3 regions of the Bariatricus sp. SGI.019 genome follow, and region 1 is predicted to be linked to each of the others. Evidence: predicted binding sites of a transcription regulator. Region 1 holds the regulator's gene; each other region holds the start of a gene.
The links. Region 1 encodes Rex, which represses fermentation and respiration genes when NADH is low (regulators of the CRP and FNR family bind a similar motif). Its sites were predicted from a motif close to ATTGTTAANTANTTAACAAT; they were not measured.
Positions count from the first base shown of each region.

Region 2: a site for Rex is predicted at 1,881-1,900, ahead of adhE (bifunctional acetaldehyde-CoA/alcohol dehydrogenase). Genes of this name have one in related genera too.
Region 3: a site for Rex is predicted at 7,790-7,809, ahead of pckA (phosphoenolpyruvate carboxykinase (ATP)). Genes of this name have one in related genera too.

Region 1 covers NZ_JBNPOQ010000017.1:31,530-42,171, reverse strand. The annotation lists gene ACQRD1_RS11420 (NAD(P)H-hydrate dehydratase) at 1-914, opposite strand, end outside; gene ACQRD1_RS11415 (redox-sensing transcriptional repressor Rex) at 1,005-1,649, opposite strand; gene ACQRD1_RS11410 (ABC-F family ATP-binding cassette domain-containing protein) at 1,780-3,735, shown strand; gene ACQRD1_RS11405 (flavodoxin family protein) at 3,736-4,458, opposite strand; gene ACQRD1_RS11400 (DUF6472 family protein) at 4,486-4,662, opposite strand; gene ACQRD1_RS11395 (NADP-dependent isocitrate dehydrogenase) at 4,782-5,978, opposite strand; gene ACQRD1_RS11390 (GntR family transcriptional regulator) at 6,000-6,653, opposite strand; gene ACQRD1_RS11385 (2-isopropylmalate synthase) at 6,674-8,074, opposite strand; gene ilvA (threonine ammonia-lyase) at 8,254-9,468, opposite strand; gene ftsY (signal recognition particle-docking protein FtsY) at 9,486-10,424, opposite strand; gene smc (chromosome segregation protein SMC) at 10,434-10,642, opposite strand, start outside.
Region 2 covers NZ_JBNPOQ010000001.1:47,526-58,167, reverse strand. The annotation lists gene ACQRD1_RS00285 (NAD(P)-binding protein) at 1-41, shown strand, start outside; gene ACQRD1_RS00280 ([FeFe] hydrogenase, group A) at 35-1,789, shown strand; gene adhE (bifunctional acetaldehyde-CoA/alcohol dehydrogenase) at 1,958-4,570, shown strand; gene ACQRD1_RS00270 (aminoglycoside phosphotransferase family protein) at 4,804-5,559, shown strand; gene ACQRD1_RS00265 (cell wall hydrolase) at 5,732-6,820, opposite strand; gene ACQRD1_RS00260 (hypothetical protein) at 6,933-7,514, shown strand; gene ACQRD1_RS00255 (Cof-type HAD-IIB family hydrolase) at 7,504-8,337, shown strand; gene ACQRD1_RS00250 (undecaprenyl-diphosphate phosphatase) at 8,353-9,180, shown strand; gene ACQRD1_RS00245 (basic amino acid ABC transporter substrate-binding protein) at 9,323-10,096, shown strand; gene ACQRD1_RS00240 (amino acid ABC transporter permease) at 10,119-10,642, shown strand, end outside.
Region 3 covers NZ_JBNPOQ010000002.1:164,371-175,012, reverse strand. The annotation lists gene ACQRD1_RS02155 (hypothetical protein) at 1-170, shown strand, start outside; gene ACQRD1_RS02150 (PHP domain-containing protein) at 251-1,087, shown strand; gene ACQRD1_RS02145 (putative ABC transporter permease) at 1,255-2,166, shown strand; gene ACQRD1_RS02140 (isopeptide-forming domain-containing fimbrial protein) at 2,383-3,921, shown strand; gene leuC (3-isopropylmalate dehydratase large subunit) at 3,966-5,240, shown strand; gene ACQRD1_RS02130 (3-isopropylmalate dehydratase small subunit) at 5,240-5,728, shown strand; gene thrC (threonine synthase) at 5,752-7,239, shown strand; gene ACQRD1_RS02120 (hypothetical protein) at 7,253-7,603, shown strand; gene pckA (phosphoenolpyruvate carboxykinase (ATP)) at 7,922-9,526, shown strand; RNA gene ssrS (6S RNA) at 9,581-9,763, shown strand; gene ACQRD1_RS02105 (SpoIID/LytB domain-containing protein) at 9,935-10,642, shown strand, end outside.

The DNA.
Region 1 (10,642 bases):
TTTAACAACTCAGTCTTATCAAAAATGTCATAAGTTGTAATAATTGCTTCCGGAAGGAGCTGCTGTAAAATAATCCTATTTTCTTCCGGTGTATAGATCTGTACCAGTCCTGCTCCAGACATATATGCCGCTTTTGCATTCAGATAAGCCGCTCCAGACATACCTTTACTTCCTGCAATTACAAGTAACTTCCCATATGTCCCTTTATTCGAATTTTCTTTTCTGGCTGGCAGAAATTTACAATATTCCTTCTTCTCATAAGTATATGCCGTTTTTTCGGTAGCAATTATTTTTTCCGTATGGATTCCGATATCAGCTACAATCACTTTACCAGAATATTCCTTTCCGGGATAGATTGCAAGTCCCAGCTTTTCCATTTGAAAAGTCACCGTAATATCTGCACGGAAAGCAATTCCAAGGACACTTCCATGATTCGCAGATATTCCAGATGGCATATCTACAGCAAATTTTACAGCCTTTGCTTCATTCATCTTCTGAATAATCTGAAAATATTTTCCTATAATCTCACGGCTAAGTCCAACACCGAACATCGCATCTATTATGATACTATATTCGTCTTCTTTGTACTCTTTGAATATCTCAACACCTGTTTCCCTTAATTTACTCATCTGCTGTTTTGTTTCATCCGTACGATGAGATTCATTTCCTACAAAACAAACTGTCACAGGATACCCTTTTTCCTTTAAAAGTCTCGCTATCGCAAATCCATCACCACCATTATTCCCTGAACCACATACGATACACGCTTTGGACAGATCAAGCTTTTCCGCCTCCATAGTCTCTACACATCTCTTTGCAGCACGCTCCATTAACTCCATAGACGAAATTCCCAGTTCCTGTATTGTATATTGATCCGCCTTTTTCATTTGATTTCCATTAAGCAGATATCGCATAATCTCACCTTCCAAGTTCATTTTACAATATAAAAGGACGTGTAAAAACCAGCCCGTCTGCGCATGCCAGTCATTACACGTCTTTGCTTTTTATTTCTTATGTTCTTCGTTATATCGGCTAATATTGTATGATAACTGCATTAAGCTTTCAGACAAGTGTACATTTTCAACAATTATATGATCCGGCAGATTCAAATCTGTATGGGCAAAATTCCAAATTGCACGAACACCATTGTCTACCAGCATATTAGCCACTTCAATTGCCTTGTCCTTTGGAATAGTTAAAACTGCAATCTCAACATCATTCTGTTGGACAAATGACTTTAACTCATCCATCATACGAATCGGCACGCCTCTGATTGAAACACCTACCAATCTTGGGTTGACATCAAAAATTCCTTTTAATACAAATCCTCTCTTCTCAAAAGCTGCATAATTAGCAAGAGCCTGCCCCAAATTACCAGCTCCTATAATAATCATATTATGAGCCTCTTCCAAGCCAAGAATCTTACCAATCTCTGTATACAAATATTTAACGTTATAACCATAACCCTGCTGACCGAACCCACCAAAATTGTTAAGATCCTGACGAATCTGAGATGCAGTCACTTTCATACGCTTACTCAAATCGTTAGACGAGATACGCTCCACTCCATTTTCAAGTAGCTCTCCTAAGTATCGATAGTATCGTGGCAATCTACGGATGACCGCCTGGGAAATCTCTCTCTCTTCCAATAGTCTCACCTTCCATTTCATTCTAAGAAATATTATATAGAATTGTGTGAACAAAGTCAAACTTTTAGTTGTATTTTGTCCTATTTTCGCTATAATGAAAACGAGTGAAAAAGGAGGATATGAAAATAATATGATATTAGCATGTCACGGAATCAGTAAATCTTTCGGCGAAAAAGTGATTATCGCTGACGGTTCTTTTCATATAGAAGATCACGAAAAAGCAGCTCTTGTTGGTCCCAATGGAGCGGGAAAATCAACGCTTTTTAAAATGATTGTAGGTGAGCTTCCTTCTGACCGCGGAGAAGTAATTTTAACCAAAGGCAAAACCTTGGGATATCTTGCACAGCATCAGGCTATGCAAAGTGGAAGCACTATCTATGAAGAAGTGAAACTTGCCAAATCTGATATCATCGAAATGGAAACACAGATCCGTTCCATCGAATTAGAATTAAAACATTTAGAAGGTGATGCATTGACATCACGCCTTGAAACATATAATCGTCTGACAGCTTCTTTTGAACGCCAGAATGGTTATGCATATGAAAGTGAGATTAACGGGGTATTAAAAGGTCTTGGTTTTACAGAAAATGATTTTTCTAAACCCGTAGATACCCTTTCTGGGGGTCAGAAAACCCGCGTCTCTCTTGGTAAATTATTGCTCACCAAGCCAGATATCTTGCTTTTGGACGAGCCTACTAACCACTTGGATCTAAACTCTATAGCTTGGTTAGAAACTTATCTTCTGAATTATCCAGGAGCCGTTCTGATCGTATCTCATGACCGTTACTTTTTGAACAAAGTAGTGACTAAGGTCTTAGAAATCGAATCTGGAAAATTGATGACCTATAATGGAAATTACAGTGATTATGCTGCCAAAAAGCAGCAGCTTCGTGATGCTCAGATAAAAGAATATTTAAATCAGCAGCAAGAAATAAAGCATCAGGAAGCCGTAATTGAAAAGCTTCGTTCTTTTAATCGTGAGAAATCTATTAAGCGTGCAGAAAGCCGTGAAAAGATGTTGGAAAAGATCCGTCCTGTAGAGAAACCCTTGGAAGCAAATAATGAGATTCACTTAACATTAGAGCCTTCTTGTGTCAGCGGTAACGATGTTCTGTCTGTTGAACATCTAAGTAAATCATTTCCAAATCAAGTTCTGTTTCAAGATATAAGTTTTGACATTAAACGCGGGGAACATGTTGCAATCATCGGTGACAATGGAACGGGGAAAACAACACTTTTAAAAATCTTAAATCAGGTAATATCAGCAGATTCCGGTACATTTACATTGGGAACTAATGTAGCGATCGGATACTATGATCAGGAACACCATGTACTACATATGGAAAAAACCATTTTTGACGAAATTTCAGATGATTACCCGGATTTGACTAACACGAAGATCAGAAATATGCTGGCCGCTTTTTTATTTACTGGGGATGATGTGTTTAAACGGATCGGTGACCTAAGCGGTGGAGAACGTGGCAGAGTATCTTTAGCGAAGCTGATGCTTTCGAAAGCTAATTTTCTGATTCTTGACGAACCAACAAACCACTTGGATATTCCATCAAAAGAAATTCTGGAAAAAGCATTGAACAACTATACCGGAACTATCTTATATGTTTCACACGATCGTTATTTTATCAATCAGACAGCAACAAGGATCCTTGATCTGGTGAATCAGACTTTTGTAAATTATATAGGGAATTATGACTATTATCTTGAAAAAAAAGACGAGCTAACAACCATTTATGCTGGTGCCCCGTCTTCTGTTTATATTCCAGGAACTGCAAATTCTGCTATATCTTCTGGCAAAGACTCTGTTGCAGCAAATGTGTCAGATTCTAAGCTCGACTGGAAGGAACAAAAAGAAGCACAGGCTCGCGAGCGAAAACGAAAAAACGAACTGAAGAAAACCGAAGAACGCATCACTACTCTTGAAGAGCGGGATGCTAAGATTGACGAAATGATGTTGCAGGAAGATATTTTTACAAGTTCCATTAAATGTCAGGAATTAGCCAATGAAAAGGCAGCTATTGCGGAAGAACTTGAAGAGCTGTATATAAAATGGGAAGAGCTGGCTGAATAGCTACAGCTCTTCCTTTTTCAGTAATTTCCATGGACGTTCTTTTCCAAGCCATCCCATTTCTTTCCAATAATTATCATCCACCGGACTCATTCCTTTTTTATGAAAGCTTCTCATAATATAGAACAGAGCACGAGTCTTGATTCCTGGATTCACTCCATCTGGATCTTTGGAAATCTTTAATACAAGCTTACTCAAATCTCTGTCAATCCGCTCTTTCTTATCTGCACTGACACCATCCCAACCAAGCGATGCCACCGACATTCCGTAGGTATACACTCTAGCGGCACCCCAGAACTGGAGACTAATCTTCATATCCTTAAGCGTAGATCTCACGCCGCCTCCCGCGGCAGTTGCAATACACACTGCCTGTTTTCGAAACATAGAAGCTCCCGGTCTGTGAACCATAAAACGATATCCATAATGATCCAACATAGATTTCATCGCTCCCGTTACATGCATGACATGAACCGGTGAAGTCAGAATCAACAGGTCAGCTTTATCAATCAAGCCAGTCAACCGCTTCATGTACATTAGATAATCAAAACATTTTGTCTCATCTTCCATAATACATCTTCCACAGCCTCTGCAAAACTCAGGCATATCCTTCGGTAGAAATAGTTCAATTACCTGATCCTCCTTTGTAGCAATCTTATCAATCAACATTTTTCCCACATGATAAGTAGAACCCTTTCGCATAGTTCCATTAATCATCAATATATTCATCTTCTATACTTCCCCCATTCATATAATCTACATCTGATGTCTAACAATCGTATATTCATCGCCATAACTATAATATGGGCAATCGTAATATGTATTGGTCACAAATCGATACAATTCATCCTCATCTAATGCCATCTGACAAGTGAAACATTCATAGTCCTCATCATATTCATAATGAGCACATGATTCACAATTACTCTTCACGATACACAACTCCTTCCTGGGAACAAGTATAACATATTTTTCATTTGGGTACACCCTAAATGTAAAAAGGGGACGTAGTAAAAGTTAATTTTACTACGTCCCCTTTTTACTATTAATTACTACAATTTCTCAGCAATTGCTTTTATAAACTCTTCACTATTCAACACAGTTGGATTCTCTAAAGTTGTAATTAAAGCAAGATCTTTGGTCATTTTTCCTTCTTCAATTGTGTCGATCGTTGCTTTTTCAAGCTTATCTGCAAAATCCATCAATTCCTGATTGCTGTCTAATTCACCACGTTTTCTCAACGCTCCGGTCCATGCAAATATAGTGGCAACTGAATTGGTTGATGTTTCTTCTCCTTTTAAGTGTTTATAATAATGACGCTGTACTGTTCCATGTGCAGCTTCATATTCATAATAACCTTCTGGAGATACCAGTACAGAGGTCATCATAGCCAATGAACCGAATGCGGAAGAAACCATATCACTCATTACATCTCCGTCATAGTTCTTACATGCCCAGATATATCCGCCTTCTGATTTCATAACGCGGGCAACTGCATCATCAATCAACGTATAGAAATATACGATACCAGCGTTTTCAAATTTTTCTGCATATTCTGCATCATAGATTTCCTGGAAAATATCTTTGAATGTATGATCATATTTTTTAGAAATCGTATCTTTCGTCGCAAACCACAGATCCTGCTTGGTATCCAAAGCATAATTGAAGCAGCTTCTTGCAAAACTTTCAATGGATCCGCACAGATTGTGCATTCCCTGTGCAACACCTGGTCCTGCATAATTATGTACCAGTTCTCTCGTTTCTGTTCCATCTTCGGCAGTATAAACCAGTTCTACTTTTCCAGGTCCCGGAATCTTCATCTCCGTATTCTTATAAACGTCACCATAAGCATGTCTCGCTATTGTAATTGGTTTCTTCCAATTCTTCACACAAGGTTCTATTCCCTTTACCACAATTGGAGCGCGAAATACTGTTCCGTCAAGAATAGCACGGATTGTTCCATTCGGACTCTTCCACATTTCTTTTAGATTATATTCTGTCATACGTGCGGCATTTGGTGTGATTGTTGCACATTTCACTGCTACTTTATATTTTTTAGTAGCATTTGCAGAATCGATGGTTACTTGGTCATTGGTCTCATTTCTGTGTTCCAGTCCAAGATCATAATACTCCGTGTTCAGTTCAATAAATGGTTCCAGAAGATTCTCTTTGATCATCTTCCACAAGATTCTTGTCATCTCATCTCCATCCATCTCTACAATTGGTGTTGTCATCTTAATCTTTGCCATCTTGCTTCTCTCCTTTTTGATTTACTTCTCCATATGGAGGTTCTCCATAACATTCATGATATGCTGATTCGCAAGCATTTCAGCCTGATCAGCGTCTTTATTCTTAATTGCCTCAAGAATACCTTTATGTTCCTCGATTGATTTCTGTGCTCTGTCCTTGGCACCTACCGACAAAGTACGTGCCATCTTCACATATTTGTGAAAATCAGATAATACATGTTCTAGTATACGACTGTTGGATGCCTCATACAAGACTTTATGAAATTTACCATCCAATTCAGATACCTGTGCCGCTTTTCCTTCACTCTTTTTTTGCAAATGAAACTCTGACAATAGAATAATCTCCTCTAATTCTTCTATCTGTTCATCGGAAATATTATCTGTCGCCCATCTTGCACATAAGCCTTCCAAAAGAGATCTTATTTTATAAATATCATGTACATCTTTTTGAGTAATACCTTTTACATAAGCTCCCTTATTAGGAATGATCGTCACCAGCCCCTCTAGCTCCAACTGTCTAAGCGCCTCCCTAACTGGCGTTCTGCTGACTCCCATTTCTTCTCCAATGGAAATCTCTCTTAATTCATCATCATCTTTATATACTCCAGAAAGAATATCTTCACGGAGTTTTTGAAATACCTTTCCTCTAAGAGAATGGTCTTGATATTCTTCCATGTTCTGCTCCTTCTTCGATTCTATTTCTCCTGGACAAGGCTGACTCCAAGCTGTTTACATGCATCATCAATAACAACAAGCAATTCATTATCTGTCAGTACCGTAACACGGCCTTCCTCATACTCTTTATCTACCCATGCCTTCACCATTATTACTAATTCTGAATTTTTATCTACTTGTTTTTCTTCAGGCAGATGAAAGTACGTATTGATCCAATGCGCAATCCCAGCAAGACCAGATGTATTGGATACTGCAACCAACGGTGGTCGTTTGAGGAATTTATCTGTATCAAATATATTATAAATCTCTTCATTTTTTAATAGTCCATCTGCATGAATACCCGCTCTGGTAACATTAAAATTCTTTCCTACAAATGGTGTCCTTGACGGAAGCTGATATCCTATCTCTTTCTCGTAATAGTCTGCAAGATCTGTAATTACCGTTGTATCCATACCATCCAATGTTCCTCTTAACTGTGCATATTCAAATACCATAGCTTCCAAAGGTGTATTGCCAGTACGTTCTCCAATGCCAAAAAGTGAACAGTTTACACCGCTTGCACCATATAACCATGCAGTTGTAGAGTTACTGACTGCTTTATAAAAATCATTGTGACCATGGAACTCAATTAATTCGCTTGGCACACCCGCATGAACACGAAGTCCATAGATAATTCCAGGAATAGATCTTGGAATCACAGCTCCTGGATAGTTTACTCCATATCCCATCGTATCACAGACACGAATCTTCACTGGAATCTTATATTCATCCATTAATTTCATAAGTTCCAGACAAAATGGAATAACGAAACCATAGATATCAGAACGCGTAATATCTTCCAGATGGCATCTCGGGCTCACTCCAGTTTCCAGACATTCACGGATCACTGATAAGTAATGATTCATACACTCTCTTCTTGTCATCTTTAATTTATAAAAGATATGATAATCAGAACAGCTTACTAGAATTCCAGTTTCTTTCATTCCAATCTCTTTTACCAGTTCAAAATCCTTTTTACTTGCGCGGATCCAACTAGTCACTTCCGGAAACTTATATCCTTTTTCCATACACCTATATACTGCATCCCGATCCTTCTTGCTATACAAAAAGAATTCACTCTGGCGAATCTTTCCCTTCGGTCCACCTAGTTTATGAAAATAGTCATAGAGTGTCACAATCTGTTCTGTGCTATATGGCGCGCGAGACTGCTGACCATCACGAAATGTAGTGTCTGTAATCCAGATTTCATCCGGCATACTATGGGGTACAATACGATCGTTAAATGCAATCTTCGGAATCTCATCATAATGAAATAGATTCCGGAATACATTCGGTGTATCAACATCGACCAGAGGATACATATGCTCCTCCAATTGAAGCAAATTCGAATGCTTGTCCAAATAAACTTTTCTATTTTCCATAATACACACTCCTTAAAATGACATTACCAAAACAAAACATTATTTTATATTTTAATGTGTATAATTGTATACAATTATACATTTTGTGTCAAGGGGAATTTTTCTCTCTTCATACAAAAAGAGACAGAAAATTCTAACAAATTTTCTGTCTCTTTAATGTTTTGAATTCTCATCTCATTTTAGTATAGCTTTGCTCCAATCTCTCTTGGACGGAATCCTTCATCTTCAAGTGCCATCAGTATATCATGTTTATGTTCTGTTCCGAACGCCTCCATAGTGATACGAAGTTCTACTGCCGCATTTCGGTTGGTACTTACAAACTGATTATGTTCCAACTTGATAACATTTCCCTGTGCATTGGCGATGGTTGCCGCAACTCGTACCAATTCACCTGGTTTATCCGGAAGAAGTACGGATACAGAGAAGATTCTGTCTCGTTGTATCAAACCATGCTGTACAATAGAAGACATGGTGATTACATCCATATTTCCACCACTTAAGATTGCAACTGCCTTTTTACCTTTCAAATCAAGCTGACGCAGAGCTGCAACTGTCAGCAGACCCGAATTCTCTACTATCATCTTATGGTTCTCTACCATATCCAAAAATACGGCAATCAATTCATCATCAGCAACCGTCAAGACACTGTCGATATTCTCTTTTGCATACGGAAAAATCTTTTCTCCAACACGCTTTACAGCGGTACCGTCTGCAATTGTATTAGCACTATCTAGGGTAACAGGCTCTCCTGCTTCCAGAGCCGCTGTCATGCTTGCTGCGGCAGCAGGTTCTACACCAATTACCTTAATCTTAGGATTCAGCATTTTCGCAAGCGTTGATACACCTGTCACCAGACCGCCGCCGCCAACCGGCACCAGAATATAATCAACTGTAGGTAATTCCTGAACAATCTCCATCGCAATCGTACCCTGACCTGTTGCGATTGCCAGATCGTCAAATGGATGTACAAACGTATAGCCATTTTCTTCTGCAAGTTTCAATGCATATTCGCAAGCATCATCATAGACATCCCCATGTAAGATCACTTCTGCTCCATAGCTTTTCGTTCGATTTACTTTGATAAGCGGAGTGACCGTTGGCATTACAATCGTTGCTTTGCAGCCAAACTTCTGAGCAGCGTACGCAACTCCCTGAGCATGATTTCCTGCAGACGCAGTAATCAATCCTTTTTCACGCGCTTCTTCTGTCATCGTGCTAATCTTATAATATGCCCCCCTTACTTTATATGCACCTGTATACTGCATATTTTCCGGTTTCAAATAAATCTTTCCGCCAGTCTGCTGACTAAGGTATTCACTATATACCAATTTTGTCGGATTTGTAACCTTTTTTACAAGTTCACTGGCTTCTTCAAATTTTTCTAATGTAAGCATTGAATATTTCTCCTCTCTTATTCTGCTGTAAATAAAGCGTTTACAAAAGTATCTGCGTCAAATTTCTGAAGATCATCTATAGTCTCCCCTACGCCAATATATTTGACTGGAATCCCAAGTTCAGCCTGTATTGCCACAGCAATCCCCCCTTTGGCAGTTCCGTCCATTTTTGTCAAAATGATTCCTGTGATGTCTGCTACTTCATTAAATTCTTTTGCCTGCTGCAATGCATTCTGACCTGTTGTAGCATCTAGAACGACCAATGTTTCCCGAAATGCTTCTGGATACTCACGATCAATAATTCGATTCATTTTCTTTAATTCTTCCATCAAGTTCTTCTTATTGTGGAGTCTTCCGGCAGTGTCACATAACAGCACATCCGCATGTCTGGCCTTAGCAGCCGCAACCGCATCATATACAACCGACGCAGGATCAGAACCTTCCTGTCCACCGATCAGATCTGCCTGTGCCCGGTTTGCCCATTCTTTTAACTGCTCCCCCGCTGCAGCTCGAAACGTATCCGCAGCAGCCAATATAACTTTCTTATTTTGTGCCCGGAGTTTACCGGCTAATTTTCCAATTGTTGTAGTCTTTCCGACACCATTGACTCCGATTACCATAACAACCGACGTCTTTTCCTCGAACTCATAAGCAGTTTCACCTACATCCATCTGTTCTTTGATACTGTCAATCAATATCTGTCTGCATTGTGAAGGTTCTTTGATATGCTGCTCTTTTACTTTGGTTTTCAAATCATCCAGAATATCATAAGTAGCCTGAACACCAAGATCTCCCATGATTAGAACTTCTTCCAGCTCTTCATAGAACTCATCATCTATATGAGAAAATCCATTAAAAATACTGTCCATCCCAGATACAATATTATCCCTCGTCTTACTGAGACCTGAGACCAGACGTTTAAAAAAACCTATATTTTCCTTATTCTCTTCTGTCATATCGTCCTCCTATTGCTCCAACTCATCTTCTAACAAACTTACAGATACAAGTGTAGATACACCTTTTTCCTGCATAGTAATACCATACAGTCTGTCGGCAGCAGTCATTGTTCCCCTTCGGTGTGTAATTACAATGAACTGTGTATGTTTCGTTAATTTATGCAAATATTGCGCAAACCTCACAACATTGTTATCATCCAATGCCGCCTCAATCTCAT
Region 2 (10,642 bases), on a different contig from region 1:
GATATGGCATATTTAAGGGAGGCAGAGAGACATTATGGTAAATCTTGTAATTGATGGAAAACAAATATCCGTAAAAGAAAATACCACGATTATGGAGGCTGCCGCTCAAAATGGGATTCATATTCCTAAATTGTGTTATCTGAAAGGAATTAACGAGATCGCAGCCTGTCGTGTATGTGTAGTTGAATTAGAGGGAAAGGATAAACTGATTACCTCATGTAATAATGTTGCTGAGGAAGGTATGGTAATCCATACAAACAGTCCAAAAGTACGCAGGGACAGAAAAACCAATGTAGAGTTGATCTTATCTCAGCATAATTGTCAGTGTGTGGCATGTTCAAGAAGTGGCAACTGTAGCCTTCAGTCAGTTGCCAATGACTTGAATATTATCGATATTCCATACAAGATGGAGATCGAGAAACAGCCTTGGAATAAGAATTTTCCACTGATCCGTGATTCCTCCAAATGTATTAAGTGTATGCGGTGTATTCAGGTCTGTGATAAAGTACAGGGATTGAGTGTCTGGGATGTGGAAGGAACCGGATCCAGAACGACTGTAAATGTAGGTGGTCATAAGAACATTCAGGAAGCAGACTGTTCATTGTGCGGACAGTGTATTACACATTGTCCGGTAGGAGCATTGAGCGAGAGAAATGATACGGAAAAGGTCTGGGAAGCAATTGCAGATCCAGATAAAATTGTTGTAGCTCAGGTTGCACCGGCTGTACGTGCTGCATGGGGCGAACAGATTGGACTTGCTCCAGAAGATGCAACCATTGGAAAGATATTGGATGCCTTGAAGCGTATGGGTGTGGACTACGTGTTTGATACTGTATTTTCAGCCGATCTGACAATCATGGAAGAAGGACACGAATTTGTTCAGCGTTTTACAAATGGTGAACTGAAAGATCGCCCGATGTTTACATCATGCTGTCCAGGATGGATTCGTTTTATTAAAACACAGTATCCACATTTGGTAAAATATTTATCCTCTGCAAAATCACCACAGCAGATGTTCGGCGCAGCAATGAAGACCTACTTTGCAGAAAAACTAGGTGTATCACCAGAGAAAATCTACACCGTGTCTGTAATGCCTTGTGTTGCGAAAAAAGGCGAGAGCGAGATGGAACTGTTCTATGGAGAATATGCAGGACATGACATTGATACAGTAATCACGACCAGAGAGCTGGTAAGAATGATTCGTTCTGCACACATCAGCCCTGATACATTGGTAGATATTGAAAGCGACCGCCCGATGCAGGCTGGTACAGGAGCTGGTGTCATCTTTGGAGCAACTGGCGGTGTAATGGAAGCAGCGCTTCGATCCGCATATTATATCATCAAAGGAGAAAATCCACCGGCAGATGCATTTACTGCAGTAAGAAGTCAAGGCTTCAACGAAAATGATGGTGTACAGGAAGCAGATTTCCAGATTAATGATATTACCGTCAGAACCGCTGTTGTAAGCGGTCTTGGCAATACCAGAGCACTGCTTGATAAGATAGAACGAGGAGAAGTACACTACGACTTCGTAGAAGTTATGGCATGTCCAGGAGGCTGCGTAGGCGGAGGCGGACAGCCAATCCACGATGGTGAAGAGCTGGCCTTTGAACGCGGCAAGAACCTGTACTATCTGGATGATAATTATGACATTCGATTCTCACATGAGAATCCAGATATCCTTCAGATGTACGAAGAATATTTCGAAAAGCCAATGTCACATAAAGCTCATATGCTGTTACATACAGAACATGATGCAAAAATAGTAAATTACGGCAAAGGATTTTAAAAAATAGTTAATAGGGGACGTAGTAAAATTAAAAAATACTACGTCCCCTGTTATTTTTTTGTCATTATCGTTAAAAAAATATCAAAAACATATTGACAAATAATTAACACACAGTTATACTATGACCATTGAAACGATAGTAACACAGTTACAGGGAGGATAATCAAAATGGCAAAGAAAAAAGAGGCAGTACCAGAGATTATTGATAATGTCGAAGCTCTTGAAGCAAAGATGAAGGCGATGAGAGAAGCACAGAAGATCTTCGCTACATTCACACAGGAGCAGGTAGATAAGATCTTCTTCGAGGCAGCAATGGCAGCAAACAAGATGCGAATTCCTCTTGCAAAACAGGCAGTTGAGGAAACTGGTCGTGGTATCGTGGAAGATAAGGTTATTAAGAATCATTACGCAGCAGAGTATATTTACAATGCTTATAAGAATACCAAGACTTGCGGAGTTATTGAAGAAGACCCAGCATATGGAATTAAGAAGATTGCGGAACCAATTGGCCTTGTAGCGGCAGTTATTCCTACAACTAACCCAACATCAACAGCAATTTTCAAAACATTGATCTGCTTGAAGACCAGAAATGCAATTATCATCAGTCCACATCCGGCAGCAAAAGCCTGTACGATCGCTGCAGCAAAGATTGTTCTGGATGCAGCTGTCAAAGCAGGAGCACCGGAAGGAATTATCGGATGGATTGACGTTCCGTCCCTGGAACTTACCAATACAGTTATGAGAGATGCAGATATTATCCTTGCAACAGGTGGACCTGGAATGGTGAAGGCTGCATACTCTTCAGGAAAACCGGCACTTGGCGTTGGACCTGGAAATACTCCTGTTATTATTGACGAGACAGCAGATATCAAGATGGCAGTAAATTCTATCATTCATTCTAAAACATTTGACAATGGTATGATCTGTGCATCCGAACAGTCTGTAACGGTGCTCGACAGTATCTATGATGAAGTAAAGAAAGAATTTGCATATCGTGGATGCTATTTCCTGAAAAAAGGCGAAGAGCTGGATAAAGTTCGTAAGACTATCATTATCAACGGTGCCTTAAATAATAAGATCCCAGGAAAATCTGCATATGAGATTGCAAAACTCGCAGGTGTAGATGTCCCGGAAGATACCAAGATCTTAATCGGTGAAGTGGAATCCGTTGATATCTCTGAAGAATTTGCGCATGAGAAATTATCTCCGGTACTTGGAATGTACCGAGCAAAAACATTTGATGAAGCCCTTGCAAAAGCTGAACAGTTGGTAGCAGATGGCGGATATGGACATACATCTTCTCTGTATATTCATCCTGCAGAGAAAGAGAAGATTGCAAAACATGCAGAAGCAATGAAGACTTGTCGTATCTTAATCAATACTCCATCTTCTCAGGGCGGTATCGGTGATCTTTATAACTTTAAACTTGCTCCATCTCTTACACTTGGATGTGGTTCTTGGGGAGGCAACTCTGTATCTGAGAACGTAGGTGTAAAACATCTGATTAACATTAAGACGGTCGCAGAGAGGAGAGAAAATATGCTGTGGTTTAGAACACCTGAGAAAGTATACTTTAAGAAAGGCTGTATGCCGGTGGCACTCGATGAACTCGGAACAGTGATGCACAAGAAAAAAGCATTTATCGTAACAGATACCTTCTTATATAAAAATGGTTATGTAAAACCAATTGAAGAGAAATTAGACCAGATGGGAATTCAGCATACATGCTTCTATGAAGTAGCACCAGATCCGACTCTGCAGTGTGCACAAAAAGGAACAGACCAGATGAGAGCATTTGAACCAGATACAATCATCGCACTTGGCGGTGGATCTGCAATGGATGCAGCGAAGATTATGTGGCTGATGTATGAGCATCCAGAAGCAAACTTTGAAGACATGGCTATGGACTTCATGGATATTCGCAAGAGAGTATTTACCTTCCCAAAAATGGGAGAGAAAGCCTACTTTGTTGCAATCCCGACATCTTCTGGTACAGGTTCTGAAGTGACACCATTTGCCATCATCACTGATGCAGAGACAGGCGTAAAATGGCCGATTGCAGATTACGAATTACTTCCAGATATGGCAATCGTCGACGTAGATAATGCAATGACAGCTCCAAAAGGACTGACAAGCGCATCCGGTATCGACGTTATGACACATGCAATCGAAGCATACGTATCCATTATGGCAACAGACTACACAGATGGACTTGCAATGAAAGCCGTTAAGATGGTATTCGATTATCTGCCATCTGCATATGCAAACGGAGCCAATGACCCAATCGCAAGAGAAAAGATGGCAAATGCATCCTGTATGGCTGGTATGGCATTCGCAAATGCTTTCCTTGGCCTGAACCACTCCATGGCCCACAAACTTGGAGCATTCCATCACTTGCCACACGGTGTCGCAAACGCAGTTCTCCTGACAGAAGTCATGAGATACAATGCAGCAGAAGTTCCGACCAAGATGGGAACATTCTCCCAGTACCAGTATCCACACGCACTTGCAAGATACGCAGAATTAGGACGCTTCGCCGGATGCCAAGGCAAGACAGACGAAGAAGTATTCGAAAACTTCCTCGCAAAACTGGAAGACCTCAAAGAAAAGATTGGAATCAAAAAATCCATCAAAGAATACGGAATCGACGAGAAATACTTCCTCGATACATTGGATGATATGGTTGAACAAGCCTTCAACGACCAGTGTACAGGAGCAAACCCGAGATATCCACTCATGAAAGAAATGAAAGAAATCTATCTGAAGTGTTACTACGGTTAATATTAGGGACGTAGACTTTTTAAAAAAGTCTACGTCCCTAATTGTGTTTTGTGGTGTACCTAAATGGAAAAAGGGGTGTACCCAAATGAATAAAGTTAATTATTTAACAATAAAAATATGCAATAAAAATAAGTTAAAAAAATATCAAATTACTCTTTCCAAATGAAATTTAAGGGTGTATAATGCAGTTAACAAATAAAAGATCGGAAGTATTATACAAGGAGGCACAGCTTATGAAACTTGAAGGAAGTAATTTGATCGTGAAACGTCCGTACAAAGAAGTCTACAAATGCGATAAAGAGATTGTCAAGGTATTCGAGACCACACATCCAAAATCTGCAGTGTTTAATGAGGCGTTGAATACAGTAAGAGTAGAGGAATCAGGATTGGATATTCCGCAATTAAAAGAGGTTACACAGATTGATGGCAAATGGGCTCTGGTTATAGAGTATAAAGAAGGAAAGACTTTGGAAGAGATGATGAAGGTGGACCATGATAATCTGGAAAAATATATGTCAGATTTTGTGGATCTGCAGCTGAAGGTTCAGAGTAAGAAAGCGCCGATGCTTAACAAATTAAAGGATAAACTGGCGAGACAGATTAATGGACTAAAAGAATTAGATGCAACACAGAGGTATGAATTGTTGACCCGTCTGGAGAGTATGCCGAAGCACACTAAGCTTTGCCACGGTGATTTTAATCCAAGTAATGTAATTGTAGGAAAGAATGGCAAGATGACGGTTGTTGACTGGGCGCATGCGACCCAGGGAAATGCCAGTGCGGATGCAGCTATGACTTACCTTCTTTTTGCACTGAAAGATCAGGATGCAGCTGACCTCTATATGAAGCTTTTCTGCAAGAAGAGTGACACTGCAAAGCAGTATGTACAGCAATGGCTTCCAATCGTAGCAGCATCACAGTTAGAAAAAGATAATGAGCTGGAAAAAGATTTCCTCATGAAATGGATTGACGTTATGGATTATCAATAGCCATGTTGAATAAAAGAGAATAAAGTAAAAGAGAATAGAGTAAAAGAGAATAAAGTAAAAGAGAGAGAATACGGAAAATAAATTCCATATCCTCTCTCTTATGTTATATGATGAGATACATATTATCTATCTGCGAAGTTAATAAGCAAGATAAAAATATCATATTAAAATATTAATAAAAGACATTTCCACCAATATTAATTCCCTGAACTCCAGAACCAGCATAATTGAAGTTATAGCAATGAATAACCGCAGAGTGCCGTGCACCGCCCAAAGCGGCCTGTGCAACAGAATATGCTGTGGAGGATGGTCCCTTTGCAAGGACACGCTCCAAAGAACCGTTCCAGGTAGGACTAAATTGTCCAGACTGATAAATGACACCGCGTAAGGTGCTTGGATAACTCGGGCTGGCAACACGGTTCATGATAACCGTTGCTACAGCTAACATACCATCATAGCTATTACCGGCCTCACATTGGAGTAAAGCGGCAAACAAAGCTACATCTGAGGTGGAAGCATCGATTGGATTTCCTCCGTTGGTAGTTGAACCTGAAGAACCATTGTTGTTCTGACCACCATTGCCAGGCGATGTGACAGAACCAGCAATCTGATTATTCTGTGCAGTTTTACTTGCTTCCTCAGCGGCACGTGCACGGTCCAGCTGTTCTTTATAATCATCCAATTGTCCGGAAGTAGAAGCAATCTTTGAGTTGAGCTCTTCTTCTTTTGCGGTCAGATCACTTTGCATTTGTGCAAGTTCTTCCTGCTTTGCAGTCAGATCCTCTTGTTTTTTTTCTACATTGACACGAACCTCTTTTAACTCGTCCAACATATGTCTGTCATACTCACTGATAGTTGAGACATATTCTGCCTTATTCAGAAAATCAGCCATATCTTCTGAAGAAAATAATATCTGCAATAAAGAAACATTGCCACCTTCATACATGAATTTGATTCTATCTTTCATGGAATCATACTGCAGTTCTTCATTTAATTGAGCTGCGGCCAAATCCAGCTTGGCTTTCTCGACCTCAGCTGATAAGTCCTCAATCTGAGCTGCGGCAGAGTCCAACTCAGCGCTTAGAGCAGATAATTGGCTGTTCAAATCATCTAACTGATCTTGTAATCCACCAGTCGTTATCTCCAATTCATCAGCAGAAGGCGCTGCGAATACCAGAATATTTGTAGAAGCAATTGTTACGGTGGAGATAGCAATCGCTATGAGTGACCGTAATATACGTTCCTTTTTTGGGTTTATCATATTCATATCCTTTCTATCTACGATAAGTGCACAACATATTATACAACAAATTGCTTTATAAAGCAAACTTTGTTAGAATAGAATATAGAATTTAAGATTGAGAGGAATGCATATGAAAAAATATGAAGAAGAGCATTATAAATATGACAATATAAAAAAACATATTTATCCTTGGATAAAAGAAGAACTTACAGATACACAGGCCTTGAATGGCAAGAGGATTTCTGAACAGGATACTCCTGTTGTGGCATTTATCGGTGATTTGAAGATTATATTTGTTATTAAAAGAAGCGATGAAGCATATGAAGTTCTAAAGGATAATATGCTTCCGCCGGAATGCGATATTGAGGAATTATATCACACAGCTTGTGAGAATTTGAACAGAGATGTAGAATTTGTCATTGCAAATACCTGGTATGGCGGATTTGCGGTTCTTGCAGACGGACACCATGAAGCAAGTGCTTTATGCTTTAAGCATATCTGGCAAGTTTGTGTAGACAAATTAAAAGACGATCTGATCATTATGGTGCCGGCAAAGGATACGATCCTATTTGCACCAGCCGGACAGAAACAGGTTGTAGAAAAGTTAATCGAACATGGAGAACAGGCGTATGAACAGGCTCAGAATAAGATTAGCAGATCGCTGATGTTATTTTCGAAAGACAGAAAGGAATTATCTGAATATGAGAAGTAAGACAAAATTAATAGCGCTTGATCTGGACGGAACGCTTCTGACTTCAGAGAAAAAGATTACGCCGTATACTGGGAAGATATTGCAGGATGCTGCGGCACAGGGAATTATTGTGATGCCGGCGACAGGAAGACCAATCAGTGGAATCCCCAAAGAATTATTTGATATTCTTGATTTTAAGTATGCGGTAACCGCCAACGGGGGAAGAATCATTGATATGAGACAGAACAAGGCAATCTATGAGTGCCCCGTTCCATTAGAAACAGCGAGAATACTTCTGGACATATTCGAACATTATGATACCTTAAGAGAGATTTATTATGATGGCAAGGGATATGCCGAGAAAGATGCATTGGAGGACATTGATCGTTATCTTGAAGAGGCGCCGATGGCAGATTATCTGGTGAAGACCCGAATTGCAGTACCTGATATTCGTGCAAAGTTTGAGGAGGAAAATAGAGGAAGTGACAAGGTACAGGCAATATTTGCGAATATAGAAGACCGCAATGCAGCACTGGAAGAGTTAAAAGCAATACCGGATATAGAGGTTACAGGTGCACTGACTAAGAATATAGAGGTTAATGCAGCTGGTGTAAGTAAAGGAAATGCTTTGATTCAGCTCGGAATGATCCTTGGAATTAGCCGGGAAGAAATTATGGCATTTGGAGATGGATCGAATGATTTGAGCATGATACATAAGGCAGGTATTGGTGTTGCGATGCTTAATGGAACTGAAGAGGTAAGAGCAGCGGCAGATTATGTGACGACACTGTCGAATGACGAAGATGGAGTTGCACATTTTATAGAAGAGCATGTGCTGCAGTAAGAAAAGGAGAGAAAAATGTTAGATGTATTAAAAGTAATCATTCTGGGAATTGTTGAAGGTATTACGGAGTGGCTTCCTGTCAGCAGTACAGGGCATTTGATTCTGGTAGGGGATCTGCTTTCGCCAAGTATGAGCGATGAATTTATGGAAATGTTTAATGTTGTGATTCAATTGGGAGCGATTATGGCAGTCGTAGTTCTGTATTTTCATAAATTGAACCCATTCTCGCCAAAGAAAACCCAGAAGCAGAAGATGCTTACCTGGCAGATGTGGATTAAGGTATTGATTGCATCTGTTCCAGCTGCAGTGATAGGATTGTTGTTTAATGATATTTTAGATGAGATATTCTATAAACCATTGCCTGTAGCAGTTATGTTGATTGTCTATGGTATTCTCTTTATAATTGTAGAAAATCGGAATGCAGGAAGAAGAGCAACTGTAAGAAAAATCTCGGAGCTGACGGTTCCAATGCTTCTGTGGATTGGATTTTTTCAAATGTTAGCGTTAATTCCTGGAACTTCCAGGTCGGGTGCTACGATAATAGGAGCTTTGTTGATTGGTATTTCTAGAGAAGTGGCTGCGGAATTTACCTTCTTTCTTGCAATTCCGGTCATGTTTGGTGCAAGCTTCCTGAAGTTAGTAAAATTCGGGCTCCACTTTACAGGTTCAGAATTGGGACTTTTGCTCTTGGGATGTCTGGTGTCATTTGGATTGTCAATTATTGCCATCAAGTTCTTGATGGGATATATCAAGAAGCATGATTTCAAGGTGTTTGGATATTACAGAATCGTGTTGGGAGCTTTGATCATTCTTGTGACGATTGTTCAGGCATTTCTTGCATAAAAATTTATCCATAGTCAAGTGGATTTTTCCTGTAAAATATGTGGAAAAATCCACTTGTTTTTTATGGAAAATATGATAAAATATGAACTAGCTTGTATTTTTATGCAGAATAATAAATAAAGCAAATTGGAGGAGATTAGGTATGAAACTGAAAAAAATAGTTAGTGTATTATTAGTAGCTGCATGTGTATTCTCATTGGCAGCATGTGGATCTAAGAAAGATTCTGGAGAATCTGAGGATGGTGGCAAGGCTGACAAATTGGTAATGGCTACCAACGCAGAATTCCCACCGTATGAATACCATGAGGGTGATGAAATTGTTGGAATTGATGCTGAGATTGCAGAAGCTATTGCAGAAGAACTTGGCATGGAACTAGAGATTGAAGATATGGCATTTGATTCTATCATTCCGGCTGTTACAGCAGGAAAAGCTGATATAGGTGTTGCTGGTATGACTGTTACGGAAGACCGTAAGGAAAGTGTAGACTTTTCAGAGCCATATGCAACAGCAACGCAGGTTGTTATTGTAAAAGAGGACAGCGATATTGCAGGACCAGATGATCTGGTAGGAAAGAAAGTCGGTGTACAGTTAGGAACAACAGGTGATATCTATGCAAGTGATATCGAAGATGCAACTGTTGAGCAGTATAACAAAGGTTTTGAAGCAGTTCAGGCATTGACACAGGGCAAGATCGATGCAGTTGTAATCGATGGTCAGCCTGCAAAAGAGTTCGTAAAAGAAGCAGAAGGCCTTAAGATCTTAGATGAAGCATTTACAGAAGAGGAATATGCAATTGCAATCGCAAAAGACAATACAGAGTTGAAAGACCAGATCAACGATGCTCTTGCAAAGTTAAAAGATTCTGGTAAGTTAGACGAAATCATTGGAAAATACATTAAAGCAGACGCTGAATAATCAGAGAGTAAGGATGTAGGGTATGTTACAGACATTTCAGGATAAATTTTATCTTAATTTTATAAAAGATGACCGTTGGAAATATATACTGGATGGATTGGGTGTTACACTCAGGGTAACGTTTTTTGCAGTTTTGATCGGTATTGTATTAGGTTTTCTGGTAGCAGTAGTCCGCTCCACTTGTGATAAGACAGGAAAACTTAAGATTTTGAACGCAATTTGTAAGCTTTATCTGACAGTAATCCGTGGAACACCAGTAGTTGTACAGCTGTTGATTATCTATTTTGTAATTTTCGGAAGTATGGATATCAGCAAGGTAATTGTTGCAGTAATGGCGTTCGGATTGAATTCGGGAGCGTACGTGGCAGAGATCTTCCGTTCGGGAATTATGTCTGTAGACAGCGGGCAGTTCGAAGCAGGAAGAAGTCTTGGATTTAATTACGCCCAGACTATGATGTATATTATAATGCCGCAGGCATTTAAGAATGTTTTGCCGGCTTTGGGAAATGAGTTCATTGTACTTTTGAAAGAGACGTCTGTATCTGG
Region 3 (10,642 bases), on a different contig from region 1:
GTAAAAAGAAGAATATGATAATTGCAATACTTGGATGTGTATTGCAGATATTAATGATGGTGACGTATAGTTTTTCTTCAATGCAGATATCAGGAGTTGTTTATATCATTGCATGGCTGGTATGTGCATTGATTGTAAGAAATGTATTAAATGAAAAAAAGGTAATTTAATCCATAGCCATCCGGTTTTATTGTATTTTAAAGCAAATGTGATATAATAGTTTTAGAATATGAATGAAGGAGGCCTTGTTATGAAGATCGATATGCATTGTCATGTAAAAGAGGGTTCTATAGACAGTAAAGTGGGATTGGATGAATATATCACCAAGCTAAAAGAACAAGGCTTTGACGGTATGTTGATTACCGACCATGATACTTACAAAGGATACCGTCACTGGAAGTATGATATGAAAGGAAAGGTTCACGAGGATTTTGTAGTATTAAAAGGAATCGAATATGATACCTGTGATGCGGGTCACATTATCTGTATTATGCCTGAAGGGGTGAAGATGCGCCTTTTGGAACTGCGAGGTATGCCGGTAAGTATGCTGATTGATTTTGTTCATCGTCATGGTGGAATCCTGGGACCGGCTCATCCATGTGGCGGAAAGTATCTTAGCTTTACGAATACGAAGCGCTTCTACAAATCACCGGAGATCATAAAACGGTTTGATTTTATCGAGGCTTTTAATGCTTGTGAACCAGCAGAGTCCAATGAGGGTGCAATGAAGCTGGCTAAAAAGTATAAAAAGCCGGGGATTGGAGGCAGTGATTCACATAAGCTGGAATGTGTGGGACTTGCCTATACAGAATTACCGGAATATGTAACTTGTGAGACGGAGTTGATTTCCCTGATACGCAGAAAAGTTCCGATAGAAGCTGGCGGAACTCTGTATGGAAAGACGACAAAGGATAAGATGGGAAAGGCAGATAAGATCCTGACTTATTCATTCTGGTTCTACAATAAAGGCGGTGAATTGCTGAGACGGCGTAAGCGGAAGGAAAAAGGGCAGATTGAGAATCCGGTAGATCCTATAGATCCTATAGAGATTCCATATCTGCGTTTTCAGAACAGATTGTCAGAGTAATATCTTATGATATAGAAGATAATAAAGCATGTTGAACATCGGAAAGATATCTGGGGTGCAGATATTCTTTCCGATTGTTTGTGTTTGGAAACTAAAAGATTTACTATTTGACGGAAACTGTAATGTGAAGTATACTTTCTAGATAAGAATTTGAAGGGAGTTGACGTATGCAGACATATTTTTTTATACTTTATTTCTTTACATATGGCTTTTTCGGATGGTGTACAGAAGTTGCTTACGCAGCTACGCAACAGAGAAAATTTGTAAACCGGGGATTTTTAAATGGTCCGATCTGTCCGGTTTATGGAATCGGAGTCGGAGTGGTCGTTCAGTTCCTGACACCATTTGAAAATAACTTATTCCTCCTTTATATAACCTCAATAATTGTAGTAACAGTGATTGAGGGACTGACCGGCTATCTGATGGATAAATTATTTCACCATAAATGGTGGGATTATACGAATCAGCCATTGAATATCGGGGGATATGTATGCCTGTTGTTCTCCCTTGCCTGGGGTGTTGCGTGCGTGATCATTGTAAAGGTGATTCATCCGTTCATCCACAAAGTGTTGGCGTGGATTCCTGTGAAGGTTGGAATTGCTCTGAGTGTGTTGCTTGGGATGACTCTGGTTGTTGATATTGTTGTAACTGTTTCGGCAGTGTTGAAGCTGAACAGACGCCTGGAAGCAATGGAGAAGATTGCGGCAGAATTGAGAGAATTCTCCGACAAGGTTGGAGAAAATATATACGAAAATGTCATGGAAACTATGGAATTCCAGGAAGAAGCCAAGAAACAGCTGGATTCGGCAGCTTTGGAACTGCGTGAGAAGCTGGAGACGGTATCTGAAGAACAGAAGACCCGCATGGCAGAACAAAAAGAACGGATTACTGAGCAGAAGAATCGCATGGCAGAACAAAAGGCCCGTATAGAAGAGTTGAAAACAAAATATGCGGAGCTGGCAGGACGCAGTACAAGAGTCAGTATTCGTCTGGTAAAAGCATTCCCGAAGATGGAATCCAGACACCACAAAGAGATTTTAGAAGAATTGAAACTTCGTGTAAAAAAGAACCGGAAGTAATCCGGTTCTTTTTTGAACGGTGGTATTGACAAAATAAGAAAATATAGATATGATAAGAGCACTCGTCTAAGAAATCTAATCATTATCATTCAAAGGGGTATCCCCATCGGGAAGATTCGTTCCCAATTTCCAAAACGAGAAAAGAACCATACAGGAAAGGAGGGTAGAAGTATCATTTCAATTATTCAGTGTGTTTATGTAAAAAGGAGTGTTTAAATGAAAAAAACAAATAAAAAATCTATCTTTTTTTCTGTAGTTTTGTTGTTCCTTAGTGTATTAGGTATTGTGGGAGCCGCTAGTACGATGACGGCAGAAGCTAAGGAGGTCTCTTTGGTAACGGGAGCATCCGTCCAATATATGGGATATTCGACACATTATTATTATGTGGATGGAAATATGGCATATTGTCTGGAACCCGGTAAACTCTCGCCGAATAACGGAACTTATTCCTCCGATGAGTTGGATAAGGACCAGCTTTTGGCAAAAGCAATGTATTATGTGTATGGAGGACCTGGGTATGATGTGTATATGAAACCGACATTGACAGGAGGGTGGGATCAACCAGACCGAGCCTATTGTCTGTCGCACTGCATATTGTCTTATATTTATGATGGGTGTGATCCAAATAGCGATGGGTTCAAGGGATTGAATGCGGATATTAGTAATGCAGTAATTCAGTATACGAACGCAATTCAGGGATGGCCAAATATACCGGATACAGATATTGCTCTTTCTCAGGAGAATTTAACCGCATTTTTTAGTGCTGAGGAGGGCGTGCAGCGAACAGAGGTTGTTACATGTGAAGGGGATACATCGAATTCATTAGTGCTTTCTTTGCCCGAAGGAGTGACTCTGGTAAATGTAACCCAGCAAAGTCGTCTGCAGGGCCAGGTGACAGTGCATGGGCAAGAGCAGTTCTATCTGGCATCAGATGTGGCTTATGGTAACGGAACAAGTTGGGACAGTGGTCAGATAAAAGGGACTTTGAATCAAGCGTGGAGAACGCTGGTTGTAAAAACTGGTGGCGGAAGCCAGGATATCGGAACTGGACAATTGCTCACGGTGGAACCATCAGCAGTATCTCTGCAAGTGAAGTGGATGGAGCGCCCGGAACTTATGGTTGAGAAACATGCAGATAAAACGGGGAAAACTTATCAGTTGGGAGACATTGTTACTTATACTATGGATGTAACACAGCAGATTCAAAATGCGGTGGCAAAAAATGTGGTGATTACAGATACAATTCTTACTGAGGGAGTACAGCTTCAGAAAAATTCCATTGTTCTTCTGGATGGTTCCCGTAATGTGATACAAGATGCAGTGATCTCTGTCAACGGAAATTCATTTACCATTCATGCAGGAGAGTTCTTACAGTGTGTAGAACTTGGAGAACGCTATATAGTCGAGTATCAGATGGCAATAACGGATGAATCGGTGATAGGAAAAGAAATAGATAATGAAGTAGTTGTCTGCGCGGATAATGCGGAAGAGAAAAAAGATGAAGAGAAGATTCTGGTAGAAAAACCGAAAGAATCAGATGAACCAGAAAAAGAAACACCGGAGATAGAGAAACCAGAGACGGAACCTGAGAAACTTGTGGAAGCAAAATCCAAAACGACAGCAAAAATTGCATCCGTTAAGACTGGTGATCAAGAAAATATAGTGGTTCTTGTACTATTCTTGATTCTTTCTTGCACCACTATATTTGTTTGTGGTAAAATGAACGCATGGCTACGGAAAATATGGAGAAAGTAGTATTCAAAAGATAAGTCAATGAAGAAGAATAGGAGGTTGTCGTGATGGGAATGACAATGACGCAGAAGATATTGGCGGCTCACGCAGGGCTCGATTCTGTTGTGGCAGGACAATTGATAGAGGCGAAGTTAGATGTAGTAATGGCAAATGATATCACCGGACCTATGGCACTGCCGATTTTTCGGGAGATGGCAGAAAATGTGTTTGATAAGGATAAAGTAGTTCTGGTACCAGATCATTTTACACCGAATAAGGACATTAAATCAGCAGAGAACTCTAAGGCAATCAGAGAATTTGCAAGAGCACAGGGATTAACATGGTATTTTGAACAGGGAAAATCCGGCGTGGAACATGCAATCCTTCCAGAAGCTGGTGTTGTTGTGGGTGGTGAGTGCATTATTGGTGCAGATTCACACACCTGTACATATGGCGCATTAGGTGCATTTTCTACTGGTGTGGGAACCACAGATATTGCAACAGGTATGGCAACAGGTGAGTTGTGGTTTAAAGTTCCGAGCGCAATGAAGTTTGTATTGACGGGAAAGCCAGGACCATATGTCAGTGGAAAAGATATCATTATCCATATTATCGGTAAGATTGGGGTAGATGGCGCACTTTATAAATCTATGGAATTTGTTGGAGATGGCATTGCTAATCTGTCTATGGATGATCGTTTTACAATGGCGAATATGGCGATTGAAGCTGGTGCCAAGAATGGAATCTTCCCGGTAGATGAACAGACAGAAGCCTATATGAAAGAACATTCCAAGAAGGAATACAAGATATATACTGCTGATGAGGATGCAGAGTATGATGAAGTGGTTGAGATTGATCTTTCAGAGGTACGTCCGACCGTTGCATTCCCACACCTTCCAGGTAATGCTAAGACAATTGATGAGGTTGAGGCGATGGAGCCAATCAAGATCAATCAGGTTGTAATCGGTTCTTGTACCAATGGGCGTATGGAGGATATGAGAAAAGCAGCAGCAATTTTGAAAGGCCATACAGTTCATCCAGATGTACGTGTTATGGTAATCCCTGCAACACAGAAGATCTACAAACAGTGTATCGCAGAGGGACTTTTGGATATCTTTGTGGATGCAGGCTGTGCTGTGAATACACCAAGCTGTGGACCATGTATGGGAGGTCATATGGGTGTTATGGCAGCAGGTGAAAAGTGTGTGTCTACAACAAATCGTAACTTTGTGGGCAGAATGGGACATGTAGATTCTCTGATCTATCTTGCGTCTCCAGAAGTGGCTGCAGCGAGTGCGATTGCAGGATGTATTGCGAATCCAGAGAAAGTAGGTGACAGATAATGAAAGCAGTAGGACATGTATTTAAGTATGGTGATAATGTGGATACGGATGTTATTATTCCGGCAAGATATCTTAATTCCTATGATCCTCAGGAACTGGCAAGCCATGCGATGGTAGATATTGATCCAGATTTTGTAAATAAGATGAAGCCGGGAGATCTGATTGTTGCGAATAAAAACTTTGGATGTGGTTCATCCAGAGAACATGCACCTCTGTGTCTCAAGACGGCAGGTGTAAGCTGCGTCATTGCAGAGACATTTGCCAGAATCTTCTATAGAAATGCAATCAATATTGGATTACCGATTATTGAATGCCCAGAGGCAGCAAGAGGAATCGATGCCGGTGATGAAGTGGAAGTTGATTTTGACAGTGGAAAGATCTATAACCGTACAAAAGGCACAGAGTTTCAGGGACAGGCTTTCCCGGAATTTATGCAGAAGCTGATTGCTGCAGGTGGCCTGGTAAAATATACAAATAGTAAAAAATAGCGGATGATAGAAGGGTGAAAAAGATGAATCTACATTACAAAAGTACAAGAAATTCGAACTTGAAAGTAACAGCTTCTGAAGCGATTCTGACAGGTCTTGCTCCGGACGGTGGTCTATTTGTGCCGGAGAAACTTCCGACACTCGATGTTTCAATGGAGCAGTTGAAAGACATGTCATATCAGGAGACCGCTTATGCGGTTATGAAGCAGTTTTTAACAGACTTTACAGAAGAGGAGTTGAAGGACTGTATTCGTAAAGCATATGACAGTAAGTTTGACACTGAGGAGATCGCGCCGCTGGTAAAGGTAGATGATACGTATTATCTGGAATTGTTCCATGGGGCAACGATTGCGTTCAAGGATATGGCATTGTCTATATTGCCGCATCTTTTGACTACTTCGGCCAAAAAGAATCATGTGGAAAATGAGATTGTGATTCTTACAGCTACGTCTGGTGATACGGGTAAGGCTGCTTTGGCGGGATTTGCTGATGTTGAAGGAACCCGAATCATTGTATTTTATCCGAAGAACGGAGTCAGCAAAGTACAGGAACTTCAGATGGTTACGCAAAAAGGAAGTAATGTAGATGTGGTTGCGATCCATGGAAATTTTGATAATGCACAAAGTGGTGTGAAAGCAATGTTCGAAGATAAAGAACTGGCTCAGGAACTTGCAGCAAAGGGATACCAGTTTTCTTCTGCTAATTCTATCAATATTGGACGTCTGGTTCCGCAGGTCGCATATTATGTAAATGCTTATGCAAAATTACTGGCAAATGAAGAGATTGCAGAGGGAGAATTGATCAACGTTGTAGTCCCGACCGGCAATTTCGGAAATATTCTTGCTGCTTACTATGCAAAGCAGATGGGAGTGCCGATTGATAAACTGATCTGTGCATCAAATAAGAACAAAGTGCTGTTTGATTTCTTCCAGACGGGTACATACGATAAGAATCGAGAGTTTGTGCTGACGACCTCACCATCCATGGACATTCTGATCTCCAGTAATCTGGAGCGTCTGATCTATCTGATTGCAGGTGAAGATTCTGAGAAGACCAGAGAATTAATGGAAGAATTAAAAGATAGTGGAAGCTATACGATTACTGAGGATATGAAGGAAAAATTATCTGATTTTGCATCTGGATATTCAGATGAAGCAGAGACTGCCGAAAGTATCCGTGAGAATTACGAAAAGACAGGATATGTAATTGATACGCATACAGCTGTTGCTGCGCATGTCTGTGAACAGTATAGGATTAAGACCGGTGATGCAAAGAAATGTGTGATTGCATCAACGGCGAGTCCATATAAGTTCGTTAAGAGTGTTATGACGGCAATTGATGAAAAATATGCAGATGCAGATGAATTCGAACTTCTGAAAGTGTTGGAAGAGACATCTGGTGTAGAGATGCCACAGGCAATCAAAGATATTCTGGATGCCAATATACTTCATACTTTGGAATGTGATGCAGATAAGATGAAGGAAACTGTAAAAGGTATATTGCAAGTGTAAGGAGTGAGGACAGATGCTGTTGGATGGTTTCTTTGGGGCAATTGCTCTGGGGGCTGGAATCTACTGCCTTTATGGATATTATATGTTAAAAGTGAAAAAAGAGATTGTGAAGACAATCTTGCTTCCGAAGGGTGTAAATGAAAAAAGCTGCAAAGACCTGGAGGGATATTGCAGAGATGTCGGGAAGCCACTTCTTGCGTTGGGAATTATCCTGTTGTTAGATGGGTGTGTAGATCTGTACGATTCCTATATCAGCAGTGTTGGCATACTGTATGTAATTATGACGGCAGTTCTATGTGTGATGCTTGTTGTCTTTATGCTGAAATTACGTAAATACAACCAAAAATATTTTGGAATCAACTGAATGGTTGGAGCTGGATTTCGGTTATATAAAATATTTATATGAATAATAGATAAGTTTCATAAATTATAATATTGACAAAATGCAAGATTGAAAATACAATCTTGCATTTTTTGTAAAAACATAGACGTGATTATGCGGTTGGTGAAAAATAAATGAATAATAAAAAATATTAACTTTCGCGAAAGGATTGTTAAAGTATTGACTTTTTATGAAAAAAATGTAATAATAAGACAAATGCCGCTGTAAAAGGCAGAAATATGCAAAGGCAGAAAGTGTTACGGCGGTTATGATTAAGGAAAGAAAAGAGGTAAAACAAAGATGGCGAATATCGATTTAAGTAAGTACGGCATTTCAGGAACTACAGAAATTGTACACAATCCTTCTTATGATTTATTGTTTGAGGAAGAGACAAAGCCGGAATTGGAAGGTTTTGAAAAGGGTCAGGTTAGTGAACTTGGTGCAGTAAACGTAATGACAGGTGTATATACCGGACGTTCTCCAAAAGATAAATTCATTGTAATGGATGAAAATTCCAAAGATACTGTATGGTGGACTTCTGATGAGTACAAGAATGATAACCATCCGGCTTCTGAAGAGACATGGGCTGCTGTAAAGGATATTGCAGTGAAAGAACTTTGTGATAAGAAGCTTTATGTGGTAGATGCTTTTTGCGGAGCCAATAAGGATACACGTATGGCAATCCGTTTCATCATGGAAGTTGCATGGCAGGCTCATTTTGTTGAGAACATGTTTATTATGCCTACAGCGGAGGAACTTGAGAGTTTTGAGCCAGACTTTGTTGTTTATAATGCTTCTAAAGCAAAAGTTGAAAATTATAAAGAGTTAGGACTGAATTCAGAGACAGCAGTTGTATTCAATATCACAAGCCGTGAACAGGTAATTATCAATACATGGTACGGTGGAGAGATGAAAAAAGGTATGTTCTCTATGATGAACTACTATCTGCCATTGAAGGGAATTGCTTCCATGCACTGTTCTGCCAATACAGATATGAATGGTGAAAATACAGCAATCTTCTTCGGATTATCTGGAACAGGTAAGACAACTTTGTCAACAGATCCAAAACGTCTTCTGATTGGTGATGACGAACATGGATGGGATGATAATGGTGTATTTAACTTCGAAGGTGGATGCTATGCGAAAGTTATCAATCTGGATAAAGAATCTGAACCAGATATTTATAATGCAATCAAGAGGGATGCGCTTCTTGAGAACGTAACACTGGATGAAGAAGGAAAGATTGATTTTGCTGATAAGAGTGTAACTGAGAATACACGTGTATCTTATCCGATCAATCATATTGAGAAGATTGTTCGTCCTGTATCTGCTGCACCAGCTGCACAGAATGTAATCTTCCTGTCTGCAGATGCATTTGGAGTACTTCCTCCGGTATCTGTACTGACACCAGAGCAGACACAGTACTATTTCTTATCTGGATTTACAGCAAAACTTGCTGGTACAGAGCGTGGAATCACAGAGCCTACACCAACGTTTTCCGCATGTTTTGGACAGGCATTCCTGGAACTGCATCCAACAAAATATGCAGAAGAACTGGTTAAGAGAATGGAAAAGAGCGGTGCAAAAGCATATCTTGTTAATACTGGATGGAATGGAACTGGAAAGCGTATCTCTATTAAAGATACCCGTGGTATCATTGATGCAATCTTAAATGGAGATATCCTGAATGCTCCTACTAAGAAGATCCCATACTTTAATTTCGAAGTTCCAACAGAACTTCCAGGTGTAGATTCTGCAATTCTTGATCCTCGTGATACTTACGCAGAAGTAGCTGAATGGGAAGCTAAGGCTAAGGATCTTGCTGAGAGATTCGTAAAGAACTTTGCAAAATATGAAGGAAATGAAGCAGGTAAAGCATTAGTTTCTGCAGGACCACAGTTATAAAAAACAGTTTTATAGGTTGTAAAATCTATATAAATGGGGTATAATATCCTCAGTAGAAACCTGGGATGTTCGATAACTTCTGTAATTTTGAACCTACAAAACTTTAAACGGGACTCTTATATCTCCGTAATATGTCAGGCCTCCGAATTGTGCAGGGGAAGACAAAAAAGCGGATGCGGACACCCACCTAGCTGTGGCTAGGAGTCAAAATACAGAAACCGGCATTTTGGGGCCATACAAAAGATAGAAGACAGTCGTGTATGCGGCTGTCTTTTTGGTTATATTTAAAGAGAAAAAAGCATACATTGAGAAAAAAGTATTGGACAAGAGGATACGTACAGATTGAAAAAAAATAATAGATATAGAAATAATAGATATAGAAAGTATAGATATCTCCGGTATTTGTTGATGCTTGTAATCAGCCTGTTTGTCGTGGGAGGATTGTTTTCTTCATTTCAAAATTTTGAGAAAAAAGAATATAGGAAAGAAAAAGAACTGCAGAAGAATCCAGAAGCTCAGATGGAAATAAGTAATCCGAATATTCGGGTCTTGATTATGACCGACGGGTATGCCGAAGTTGCCCATCCGACAGTGGAGATATCAGCTGTTAACGGACTGGTAATTACATATGGTGAAGAGACAGAAGAAACGGAAGGAATGCAGTCGGTTATATTCGCCCCGGATGATCCGAGGTTTCAGAGCGGAAATGTCCGAATCTATGCCAGAGATGGAGGAGAGATTACATTACAGAGTATAGAAAGAGGGTGTGGAACGCCGTCTTATGCTGGAATATTAGAGCTTCGGACAACGGCAGAAGGTGTGATAGTTATTAATGAACTGCCTGTAGAGACGTATTTATGTAAAGTAGTACCCAGTGAGATGCCTGCTTCATATGAATTAGAAGCATTGAAAGCACAGGCTGTGTGCGCTCGGAGTTATGCTTATCAGCAAATGCAGGATTATGCGTATCCAGAATATGAGGCTCATGTCAATGATAGTACGGATTATCAGGTGTATGGGAATTCTTTGCCTCAGAATACGACAAACCAGGCGGTAGAGGAGACAAAAGGGCAGGTGGTTCGATATCAGGGTCAGATAGTCACAACGTATTATTAT